Regions from separate parts of the Proteus sp. MB838 genome, predicted to be linked through region 1. Evidence: predicted binding sites of a transcription regulator. Region 1 holds the regulator's gene; the other holds the start of a gene.

Region 1 (5,365 bases):
TGCCTATCTGCAATATAACCATCTAAGCTAGTTGCAATAAATACAATATTTGCCATAAATATCTCATCAAATTCTTTGTAATTGAATAAATCCAAACTATTACTTACAATAATTCTACAGCATAGAATTATTGTAAGCTTATTGGAGTTATTAGATGAATGTCAATGAAAAAAAACGAGGAAGACCCGCAAGAGCACATTCACAGCTAAGCGCTGATGCTATTTTAAACAAAGCCAAGATTTTGATGCAAAACGACGGAAAAGTGCCTAGTATCCGATCGTTAGCAACACAATTAAATGTAGATCCCATGGCAATCTACCACTACTTCAAAAATAAAAATTCACTGCTAGAGACACTAGCTACGTCACTTACAGAAGAGATCTATATTCCTCAAGCATATTCTGACTGGAAAGAAGAATTAAAATATTTATGTGTCAGTTACGTTGAAATATTATGTAAATATAAAGGATTACTGAATATTATACTGACTATGTCATTACAAGGTCCTGCTCAAATATTTGCCAAACGATATAAAATTATCATCTCGCCTTTAGCTCTTCCTAAAAAAGTCGAAGAAGATAGCCTAAATTTAATCGCTGATTATTTGCACGGTTTTACTATTTCAATCAGTTGTAATCCAGACAAAGGTATTATTAAAAATGAAATGATGTATGGTCCATTAGAGCTAATCTGTCATTCATTAGGAATGACCAAAATGTAACGACAAGATGCCAATATTCACATATAGCGCAATGATTACAGTAAAGGACACCAGATAATGTTTTAGTCGACGGATATCTGATGTCCCTGATCACACAAATTTTTAACGTCAATATCAATATCTCGTTAAATTGAATATTGATAAATTTCGTTATTTAATAGGCTTAACAATAATATCCCAACCTGTAGTACCTGAAGCGTGATAATAATAACCGGCTTTTAATTGCTCTGGTTTTTTACTTGGCCCTTCAGCAACTAAAGTAGATTTCGTTGAGTTATTATCAATACGAATTACACCACCGCGAATACGATCTAATTCATTACCATTGAACAAGGTAATTTGTGGTGAGAAATGCGCATCACTTAAATCAATATGAATAAAAGTGTGCCCTGCATCATAAGCGGCTTTTAATTCTTTATCCGTAATTTCTTTACCATTCTCAAAGGGTAAGTCAAAAAATGCTTTTGGATCAATTTTAGCAGTCATAAATACTCCTTTTTATGAATAAACATCAATCATTAGTTCAATTTAAATTATAGATCATAATTAAACATTCTGATAAATATCCTGCTCACGCTTTGCAAGGCACATACAAATTAATTATATATTCAATAGGTTAATTTACCCATTTTTTATTTTTCTTTTATTCAACAGAGATAAAACAATAAGTAAAATTAACTAATTATTTATATATATAAAAATGAGATGTTATTTCTCATAGGGATCTGCCATTATCATGGACTCGTCAAAACTCGCATATTTAAACTTATGAGTATTTAGTAATGGAAATGATTTTACTGTTTCTGATTGTGGGATGTATAACTGGATTTTTTGCCGGATTGTTAGGAATTGGTGGTGGAGCCATTATTGTTCCTATTGTGATGTATGTTGTTAGCCAACAAGCTATCCCTGCAGATATGGTAATGAAAATCGCCCTCTCAACCTCTTTTTCTGTCATTATATTTTCTACCGCCTCTTCTGCTTATTCGCATAATAAACATAAAGCGATTTTATGGTCACAATTTCCGCTCCTCGCTGTAGGCACTCTTCTCGGTATGCTAGTTGGGACATTCCTAGTACAAAAACTCTCAAATACCCTATTGCAAATTATCTTTTGTATTTTTATGGCCTATACCATATATGGATTACTGACCAAGAAAAAAGAAGCTGAACGTGTTGAGAATGCCCAAGATCCGGTGGTTTCAAAACCAGCACTAACAACCGGTGGTAGCTTAGTGGGTTTTATTTCAAGTTTTATTGGTATAGCGGGTGGCACCATAACAATACCGCTATTAAGCCACTGGGGGTTTAACACCCGTAAATGTATTGCAACATCATCAATGCTGGGTGTGATTATCGCCACTATTGGGACTGTTATGGGGATCGTTTATGGTTGGCAACAAACTGAATTAGCAGACTATTATTTAGGTTTTGTCTATCTACCTGCTTTTATTGGTATTAGTATTACCAGTATACTTACAGCCCCTATCGGCGTAAAAGTTGCCTATAAACTACCTATTGCCAGAGTACGCCAAATATTTGCCCTATTCTTATTAATCGTCATGACTAAAATGTTATATACCCTGATATTGGGATAGTGTTTTAACACTTTACCTCTATCTTAGTGAGAGATACTCTTATCAATATAACTAATCTATATGTTCTATACTAATAGATAAAAGATATTTAGCTGTTATTTCAATGAATTTTTGTTAAAATAATTAGCAAAATAGTAACAACTTAGTGAGTTCATTTGCCTCATTTTATCAATTCAGTTGAATTAGATGGAATGGTTTAAGGCACAAAACCCGAAAATGATAGGATAAAGGAGTACGCAATGTCTTTCGAATTACCAAAATTACCTTATGCGTTAGATGCTCTTGAGCCACATATCTCTAAAGAAACATTAGAATACCACTACGGCAAACACCACCAAACTTACGTAACCAACTTAAATAACTTGGTTAAAGGTACTGATTTAGAAAATAAATCTTTAGAAGAGCTCATCAAAACTACTGAAGGTGGTATTTTCAATAATGCCGCTCAAGTTTGGAACCATACATTCTACTGGAATTGCTTAGCACCAAACGCAGGCGGTGCACCAACAGGTAAAATTGCAGAAGCAATCAATAAAGCGTTTGGCTCTTTTGAAGAGTTCAAAAAACAATTTAATGATGCAGCTGCAAAAAACTTTGGTTCAGGTTGGACTTGGTTAGTGAAAAAAGCAGATGGCTCATTAGCTATTGTTAATACATCTAACGCTGCAACACCTGTTTCTGGCGAAGATAAACCACTGTTAACTGTTGACGTCTGGGAGCACGCTTACTACATCGACTATCGTAATGCACGTGTGAAATACTTAGAAGAGTTCTGGGCACTGGTTAACTGGTCATTTGTTGAAGCAAATCTTGCTTAATTGACTGTTTCAGAGATGGGAAAACCATTTTTGATAATCTAATAACAAAGGGCCTAGTGCCCTTTGTTATATTGATATATTTGATTGCTCACTTTGGATAGCTAAAATTTAAGCAAATAATTAGCAATTAACAATCAAAACAATAAACTTGCATATATTACGATCATAACCAGTGCTGCTACTGCGGTACTTAAACCAAATTTCAGATCCGTATCCATCTATTTCTCCCTCAAAATGATTATAATACTCAGATTAAACCATAATCTTGTCATGGTTAATTATTATTACATATCAAGTTTTGCTAAAATAGCGACTAGAGCACAATTTATAACATTGATTAATACTTTCACTTTTGAGCTAGATCATACAAAATTCACAGCTAATCGCTAAATTATTGCCAGTGTTTGCCCTATATATGACTATACTGGCAGTTAAACCATAAAATGAATTAAAAGAGACCAATGAAGGTCAGGAGTTTTCCACACCATGGCAACAATAAAAGACGTGGCAAAACGCGCAGGCGTATCAACCACGACTGTTTCTCATGTGATCAACAAAACTCGTTTTGTTGCTGAGAACACAAGAGCGGCAGTTTGGGCTGCGATAAAAGAATTAAATTATTCGCCGAGTGCTGTCGCACGTAGTTTAAAAGTCAATCACACTAAATCCATTGGTTTATTAGCCACGTCCAGTGAAGCACCTTACTTTGCTGAAGTGATTGAAGCTGTTGAAAATAGTTGTTATAGCAAAGGCTACACGCTAATTTTATGTAATTCACATAATAATCTTGATAAACAAAAAGCTTATTTAGCTATGTTGGCACAAAAACGTGTTGATGGTTTATTAGTCATGTGTTCAGAATATCCCGATCATCTTCTTTCTCTCTTAGAAGGTTATCGTAATATTCCGATGGTCGTCATGGACTGGGGAAAAGCCCGCGGTGACTTTACTGATACCATTATTGATAACGCATTCCATGGTGGCTATATAGCCGGTCGTTATCTTATTGAACGAGGTCATCGTGATATTGGTATTATCCCCGGCCCTCTAGAGCGAAATACCGGAGGCGGTCGTTTACAGGGCTTTTTAAAAGCCATGGAAGAAGCGAAAATTACGGTAAAAGAAGAGTGGATTGTACAAGGTGACTTTGAACCTGAATCTGGTTACAAAGCCATGACCCAAATGCTCAATCAAAAACAACGCCCTACTGCCGTATTTTGTGGCGGTGATGTTATGGCTATGGGAGCAATATGTGCAGCTGATGAGTTAGGATTACGTGTTCCTGCCGATATTTCCATTGTCGGCTACGACAATATCCGTAATGCACGCTATTTCACACCAGCTTTAACCACGGTTCACCAGCCGAAAGAGCGTTTAGGACAAATGGCTTTTTCCATGTTACTCGACCGTATTGTGAATAAACGCGAGGATGCACAAACTATCGAAGTACACCCGCGTCTAGTAGAACGTCGCTCTGTTGCCGATGGTCCATTTATTGATTATCGCCGCTGATCCCCTTCATTAACGAAGCCATTCCTCATTTAAGGTTTGGCTATCGCCTAGATAATCTAATAGCCAAGTTAATGCCGGCGATTCGCTTTTATCAACCCATGTTAGACAGCACGGACTGTCTGGCAAGGGTTGTACTAAGGTAAGGGTAACCAACTTACCTTGTTCGATTAATGGCTCCGCTCGGTGCCAAGGCACCATACCAACACATAATCCTGCTAATAAACACTCAAGCCCCATATCCCATGAAGGCACTATCATTCGGCGCTGATTATTTAATGCCCAAGTATCTCGTTTTGGTAAACTACGTGAGGTATCTTCTAAACATAAACTAGGATAAGGCCGTAACTCATCATCGGTTAAAGGATGTGCCGCGCTTGCAAGAGGATGATCAGCATGACACACACATCGCCACGGCATAAAGCCCATATCTTTAAAACTATAACGTTCACCAATAGGTGAAGCTCTGGTGGCACCAATAGCCAAATCAACACGCCCGTTCACTAATGAATCCCAGACACCGTTAAAAACTTCAGGATAAACATAGAGTTCGATATCAGGAAAATGGCGATAAAAGTCCAGAATAAGTTGCTGTGTTCTAGCCGGTTTGACAATACCATCCACGGCAATGCTAAACTGCCCCCGCCAGCCATTTGAGACTTGCTGGCACATATGACGAGTGTCATTCATTTTTTTGATAACAGAACGGGCTTCTTTAA
Region 2 (5,365 bases), on a different contig from region 1:
TTTTCGTGAGATTGATTACACACAACCAACCTGTATTATTATGGGGCAAGAAAAAACCGGTATATCACCAGAAGCTATCGCGCTGGCGGATCAAGATATCATTGTACCGATGATGGGTATGGTGCAATCTTTGAATGTTTCTGTGGCGAGTGCATTAATTTTATATGAAGCACAACGCCAACGTCAGGCGGCGGGCATGTATAATCGAACCGAAAGTGCATTAACTGCAGAAGAGCAACAAATTTTACTCTTTGAAGGTGGCTATCCAGTACTTGCTGAAGTTTCTCGTCGTAAAGGACTGCCTCGCCCTTATATTAATGATCGTGGTGAAATTGAAGCACCGGACTCATGGTGGGCAGAAATGCAAATGACACAAAAACAACTTAGGAAATTTAAACTGACGGAGTAACTTTCCCATGAAAGGAAAACTGCTTGATGCAATCCCCTTAACCACTCTTCACGGCGTAGGTGCAAGTCAGGCAGATAAACTGGCCAAAATAGGGTTAGTCACTGTGGAAGACTTATTGCTTCATCTTCCTTTACGCTATGAAGATCAAACCCATCTATATGCCATCAGCGATCTACTTCCTGGTATTCCAGCTACTGTTTCCGGTGAAATCTTAAGAACCGAAGTAAATTTTGGTCGTCGAAAAATGATGACCTGCCAAATTTCTGATGGTTCAGGTATTTTAACCTTACGCTTCTTTAACTTCACGGCAGCCATGAAAAATAACCTTGCTCAGGGTAAGCAAGTTATCGCTTATGGTGAAATAAAACGAGGAAGTCGAGGCCCTGAAATTATTCACCCCGAATACAAAATTAAAGTGGCTGGCTCAGAAGTTAAGTTACAAGAAACGCTTACCCCTATTTATTCAACAACAGAAGGCTTACGCCAGACATCGTTGCGTAAATTAATAGAACAAGCCTTAACCTTACTTGATACTTGTGCCATTAATGAACTGCTTCCTGATCAATTTATTTATGGTTTACCGCCACTCGCTACCGCGTTACGAACCTTACATAATCCTCCCCCTGATATTGCGTTTGCTGAACTTGAAAAGGGGCAACATCCTGCACAAAAACGGCTGATTATTGAAGAATTATTGGCGCATAACTTAGGTATGCTTAATGCTCGGGCAGGAGCACAATCTTATCGTGCAGAACCCTTATTAATGCCACATGGCTCAACATTACGTGAACAATTTCTTGCAACATTGCCCTTTACACCCACCACAGCACAACAGCGCGTCGTCAATGAAATAGAGCAAGATCTAGAAAAAAATTATCCTATGATGCGCCTAATTCAAGGGGATGTTGGCTCAGGTAAAACCTTAGTTGCTGCACTAAGTGCATTAAGAGCGATAGCCAATGGTAAACAAGTGGCTTTAATGGCACCCACTGAGTTACTAGCGGAGCAACATGCCCTCACCTTTAGAAAATGGTTTGAGCCTTTTGGTATTCAAGTGGGGTGGTTGGCTGGCAAACAAAAAGGTAAAGCGCGAGAAGCACAACAAAATGCAATAGCTAATGGCGAGGTTTCCATCATTATTGGCACTCACGCCATTTTTCAAGAGCAAGTTAAGTTTCACTCTCTCGCATTAGTCATTATCGATGAGCAACATCGCTTTGGAGTACATCAACGCCTTGCATTATGGAAAAAAGGCGAAGAGCAAGGCTTTCATCCACACCAATTGGTGATGACCGCAACCCCCATTCCTCGAACACTGGCGATGACCGCTTACGCGGATATGGATACCTCCATTATCGATGAGCTACCTCCTGGTAGAACCCCAGTAACGACAGTGGCTATCCCTGACACTCGGCGAAATGACATCATTGAACGTATCAGGGTGGCTTGTAGCGAAGAAAATCGCCAAGCCTATTGGGTTTGTACGTTAATTGAAGACTCCGAAGTCCTTGAAGCACAAGCAGCACAAGTTATTTATGATGAGCTGACGATTGCCTTACCGGAAATCAAGATTGGATTGGTTCATGGTCGAATGAAGCCGGCAGAAAAACAGGCGGTGATGGCCGACTTTAAAGAAAACAAACTACAGCTTTTGGTCGCAACGACCGTGATAGAAGTCGGGGTAGATGTACCTAATGCCAGTTTAATGATCATTGATAACCCTGAACGATTAGGTCTTGCACAATTACATCAGCTACGAGGGCGTGTTGGTCGAGGTGCTGTGGCTTCCCATTGTGTCTTATTATATAAAACGCCGTTAACTCAAACTGCTCGTTTACGTTTACAAGTGCTCAGAGACAGTAATGATGGCTTTGTTATTGCACAAAAAGATCTCGAGATAAGAGGACCAGGTGAACTATTAGGAACTAAGCAGACGGGCAATGCTCAATTTAAAGTCGCAGACTTATTACGCGATCAGGCGCTTATTCCTGAAGTACAACGTATTGCTCGTTATTTACATCAACATTACCCTAAGCATTCGCAAGCGTTAATCGAACGCTGGCTACCTGCAAAGACCCAATATAGCCAAGCTTAAACGACACACTTTAAATGGCTTAGAGCGCACTTGAGGGCTTAACACTGTAATAAAAGAAAACGGCACAGACTTATCTGTGCCGTTCTCATTCGAACTAGATGAACACTGTCATCACCCTGCTATAGGCGTAAAGAATGGTAGCATCAGATACAATTTGATCACTATCGCATTTACTATATCAATAAAGAATGCACCGACCATCGGAACAACTAAGAATGCAAGATGAGAAGGACCAAAACGATCTGTCACAGCTTGCATATTAGCGATAGCCGTTGGCGTAGCGCCTAAACCGAAACCACAGTGACCCGCAGCCAAAATTGCCGCATCATAATTTTTACCCATAACACGAAAAGTGACAAAAATTGCATACAATGCCATTACTGCCGCTTGAACACCGAGAATAACCAGCATAGGTATTGCCAGTGATGCCAGCTCCCATAATTTTAAGCTCATCAGCGCCATCGCTAAAAATAACGATAAGCTAACGTTACCTAAAACAGAAACGGCTCTATCAAATACACGATAAAAACCGAGCATTGATAGGCTATTACTTAAAATAACGCCAATGAACAGTACACACACAAAGGTAGGTAATGAGAAAGCCGTACCTTCTAGTAACTGAGATAAGAAAGTCCCTGCCATTAAACAGATAGAAATCATCGCAATGGTTTCCAATAACACCATTGAAGTGATCATTCTCCCCGTAGCGGGTTTCTCAAAGGCTGTAGGCATTTCATGATCATCACTGCCTGCGCCAGGGGTTGGAATGTTACGAATTAAATAACGCGCAACAGGACCACCAATTAATCCACCTAACACTAAACCAAAGGTTGCACAAGCCATAGCCACTTCAGAGGCACTCATAAAGCCGTAGCTTTCAACGAATGTTTTCCCCCAAGCGGCACCCGTTCCATGACCACCTGATAAGGTGATAGAACCGGCTAATAATCCCATAAGAGGATCAAGGCCTAGCATTTCTGCTAATGCAATACCTACTGTGTTTTGAACTAAAAGTAATCCAACGACCACAAACACAAAAATAAATAGCGCTTTTCCTCCCGCTTTTAAGCTGGCAAGGTTCGCGTTTAAACCAATTGTTGCAAAAAAAGCGAGCATCAGTGGATCTTTTAAGGAGAGATCAAAGCTAATTTCCCAGTCCATAAATGATTTTAATGCAAGTAAAAGAGCTGCAACAAGTAACCCACCTGCAACGGGTTCTGGGATCGTATACCGTTCTAAAAAAGGAACAGATTTCACTAACTTACGTCCGAGTAAAAGAACCAAAGTGGCCGCGACTAGCGTGCCATAAACATCGAGATGATACATTTATGTACCCCGTCTTATTTGTTAATTTTGTATAAAAAAACTACGACGCTAAGTTCATCCATGAACAACGCCAAAAGCAGGTATACCCCGATTAGAAAAAAAAACGACGATAAACACAAGTTAAAACATATAAAAATGTGAGCGCCTCTTATGCATTTTGATAACATCAATTTTACGCAAACGATTGCTTTTGTGGCGCAGATCATTAAAATACGCTTTTTGCCAGATAAGAAATTCACATCATGGTTACTTCAGAAAATCGTAATTTGTCACAAAGTAGTCAGATTTCGCCCCAAAAAACGAGTGAGCTTCTATTCGCTTTAGAAGAAAAGCCCCCATTACCACAAACACTATTTGCGGCTTGTCAGCATCTATTAGCCATGTTTGTCGCCGTAATAACCCCTGCTATCTTAATTTGCCAAGCATTAGGGTTACCTGCACATGACACTCAACGCATTATCAGTATGTCATTATTCGCCTCAGGTATTGCATCACTGATCCAAATTCGAGCTTGGGGTCCCGTAGGTTCAGGTTTATTATCAATTCAAGGCACCAGTTTTAATTTTGTGGCTCCTCTGATTATGGGGGGATTGGCATTAAAAAATGGTGGCGCGGATATTCCAACAATGATGGCGGCTCTATTTGGCACTTTAATGGTTGCTTCACTTACCGAAGTGCTATTATCGCGTTTTTTACATTTAGCTCGCCGGATTATCACACCATTGGTATCAGGAATTGTGGTGATGATTATCGGCCTTTCTTTAATTCAAGTTGGGCTTACTTCTATTGGTGGTGGTTACGCCGCTATTGAAAGTAACACCTTTGGCTCACCTAAAAACCTTTTATTAGCGGGTTCGGTATTAGTGGTTATTATTTTACTTAACCGCCAAAGAAACCCTTATTTACGTGTCGCTTCTTTAGTGATTGCTATGGCTGTCGGTTATATTTTGGCATGGTGGCTAGATATGCTACCTACACCGCCTGAACAACAAGAAACACCGATTATCACCGTACCAGAACCTTTCTATTATGGCCTCTCATTTGATTGGCATTTGCTTATCCCACTAATGCTGGTGTTTATGATCACCTCATTAGAAACCATTGGTGATATTACTGCCACCTCAGATGTTTCAGAACAACCCGTCAGTGGGCCACTTTATATGAAGCGCATTAAAGGGGGCGTATTAGCAAATGGATTGAACTCTATGGTTTCTGCGTTTTTTAATACCTTTCCAAACTCCTGTTTTGGGCAAAATAACGGCGTTATTCAATTAACAGGTGTGGCAAGTCGCTATGTGGGCTATGTCGTAGCAGCCATGTTGATTATTTTAGGGTTATTTCCCTCTGTGGCAGAATTTGTACAACGAATTCCTGAACCTGTACTAGGGGGGCAACGCTTGTTATGTTTGGTACTATCGCTGCATCTGGGGTGCGTATCGTCTCTAAAGAGGCACTAAATCGTCGTGCTATTATGATCCTCGCCATCTCTTTGGCCGTAGGACTTGGGGTATCACAGCAACCTCAAATATTACAGT

What was found. Region 1 encodes PurR, which represses purine synthesis genes. Its sites were predicted from a motif close to CANGCAAACGTTTGCNTG; they were not measured.
Region 2: the regulator PurR is predicted to act here: its motif matches at 4,004-4,021, upstream of gltS (sodium/glutamate symporter).

Annotation. Positions count from the first base shown of each region.
Region 1 covers NZ_BAABMO010000023.1:60,726-66,090, reverse strand. The annotation lists gene ACYUCW_RS11475 (dihydrofolate reductase family protein) at 1-56, opposite strand, end outside; gene ACYUCW_RS11470 (TetR/AcrR family transcriptional regulator) at 155-721, shown strand; gene ACYUCW_RS11465 (hypothetical protein) at 872-1,207, opposite strand; gene ACYUCW_RS11460 (sulfite exporter TauE/SafE family protein) at 1,504-2,319, shown strand; gene sodB (superoxide dismutase [Fe]) at 2,559-3,137, shown strand; gene cydH (cytochrome bd-I oxidase subunit CydH) at 3,272-3,355, opposite strand; gene purR (HTH-type transcriptional repressor PurR) at 3,624-4,649, shown strand; gene punR (DNA-binding transcriptional activator PunR) at 4,659-5,365, opposite strand, start outside.
Region 2 covers NZ_BAABMO010000001.1:19,260-24,624, forward strand. The annotation lists gene trmH (tRNA (guanosine(18)-2'-O)-methyltransferase TrmH) at 1-409, shown strand, start outside; gene recG (ATP-dependent DNA helicase RecG) at 417-2,504, shown strand; gene gltS (sodium/glutamate symporter) at 2,616-3,830, opposite strand; partial or broken gene ACYUCW_RS00110 (uracil-xanthine permease family protein) at 4,073-5,365, shown strand, end outside.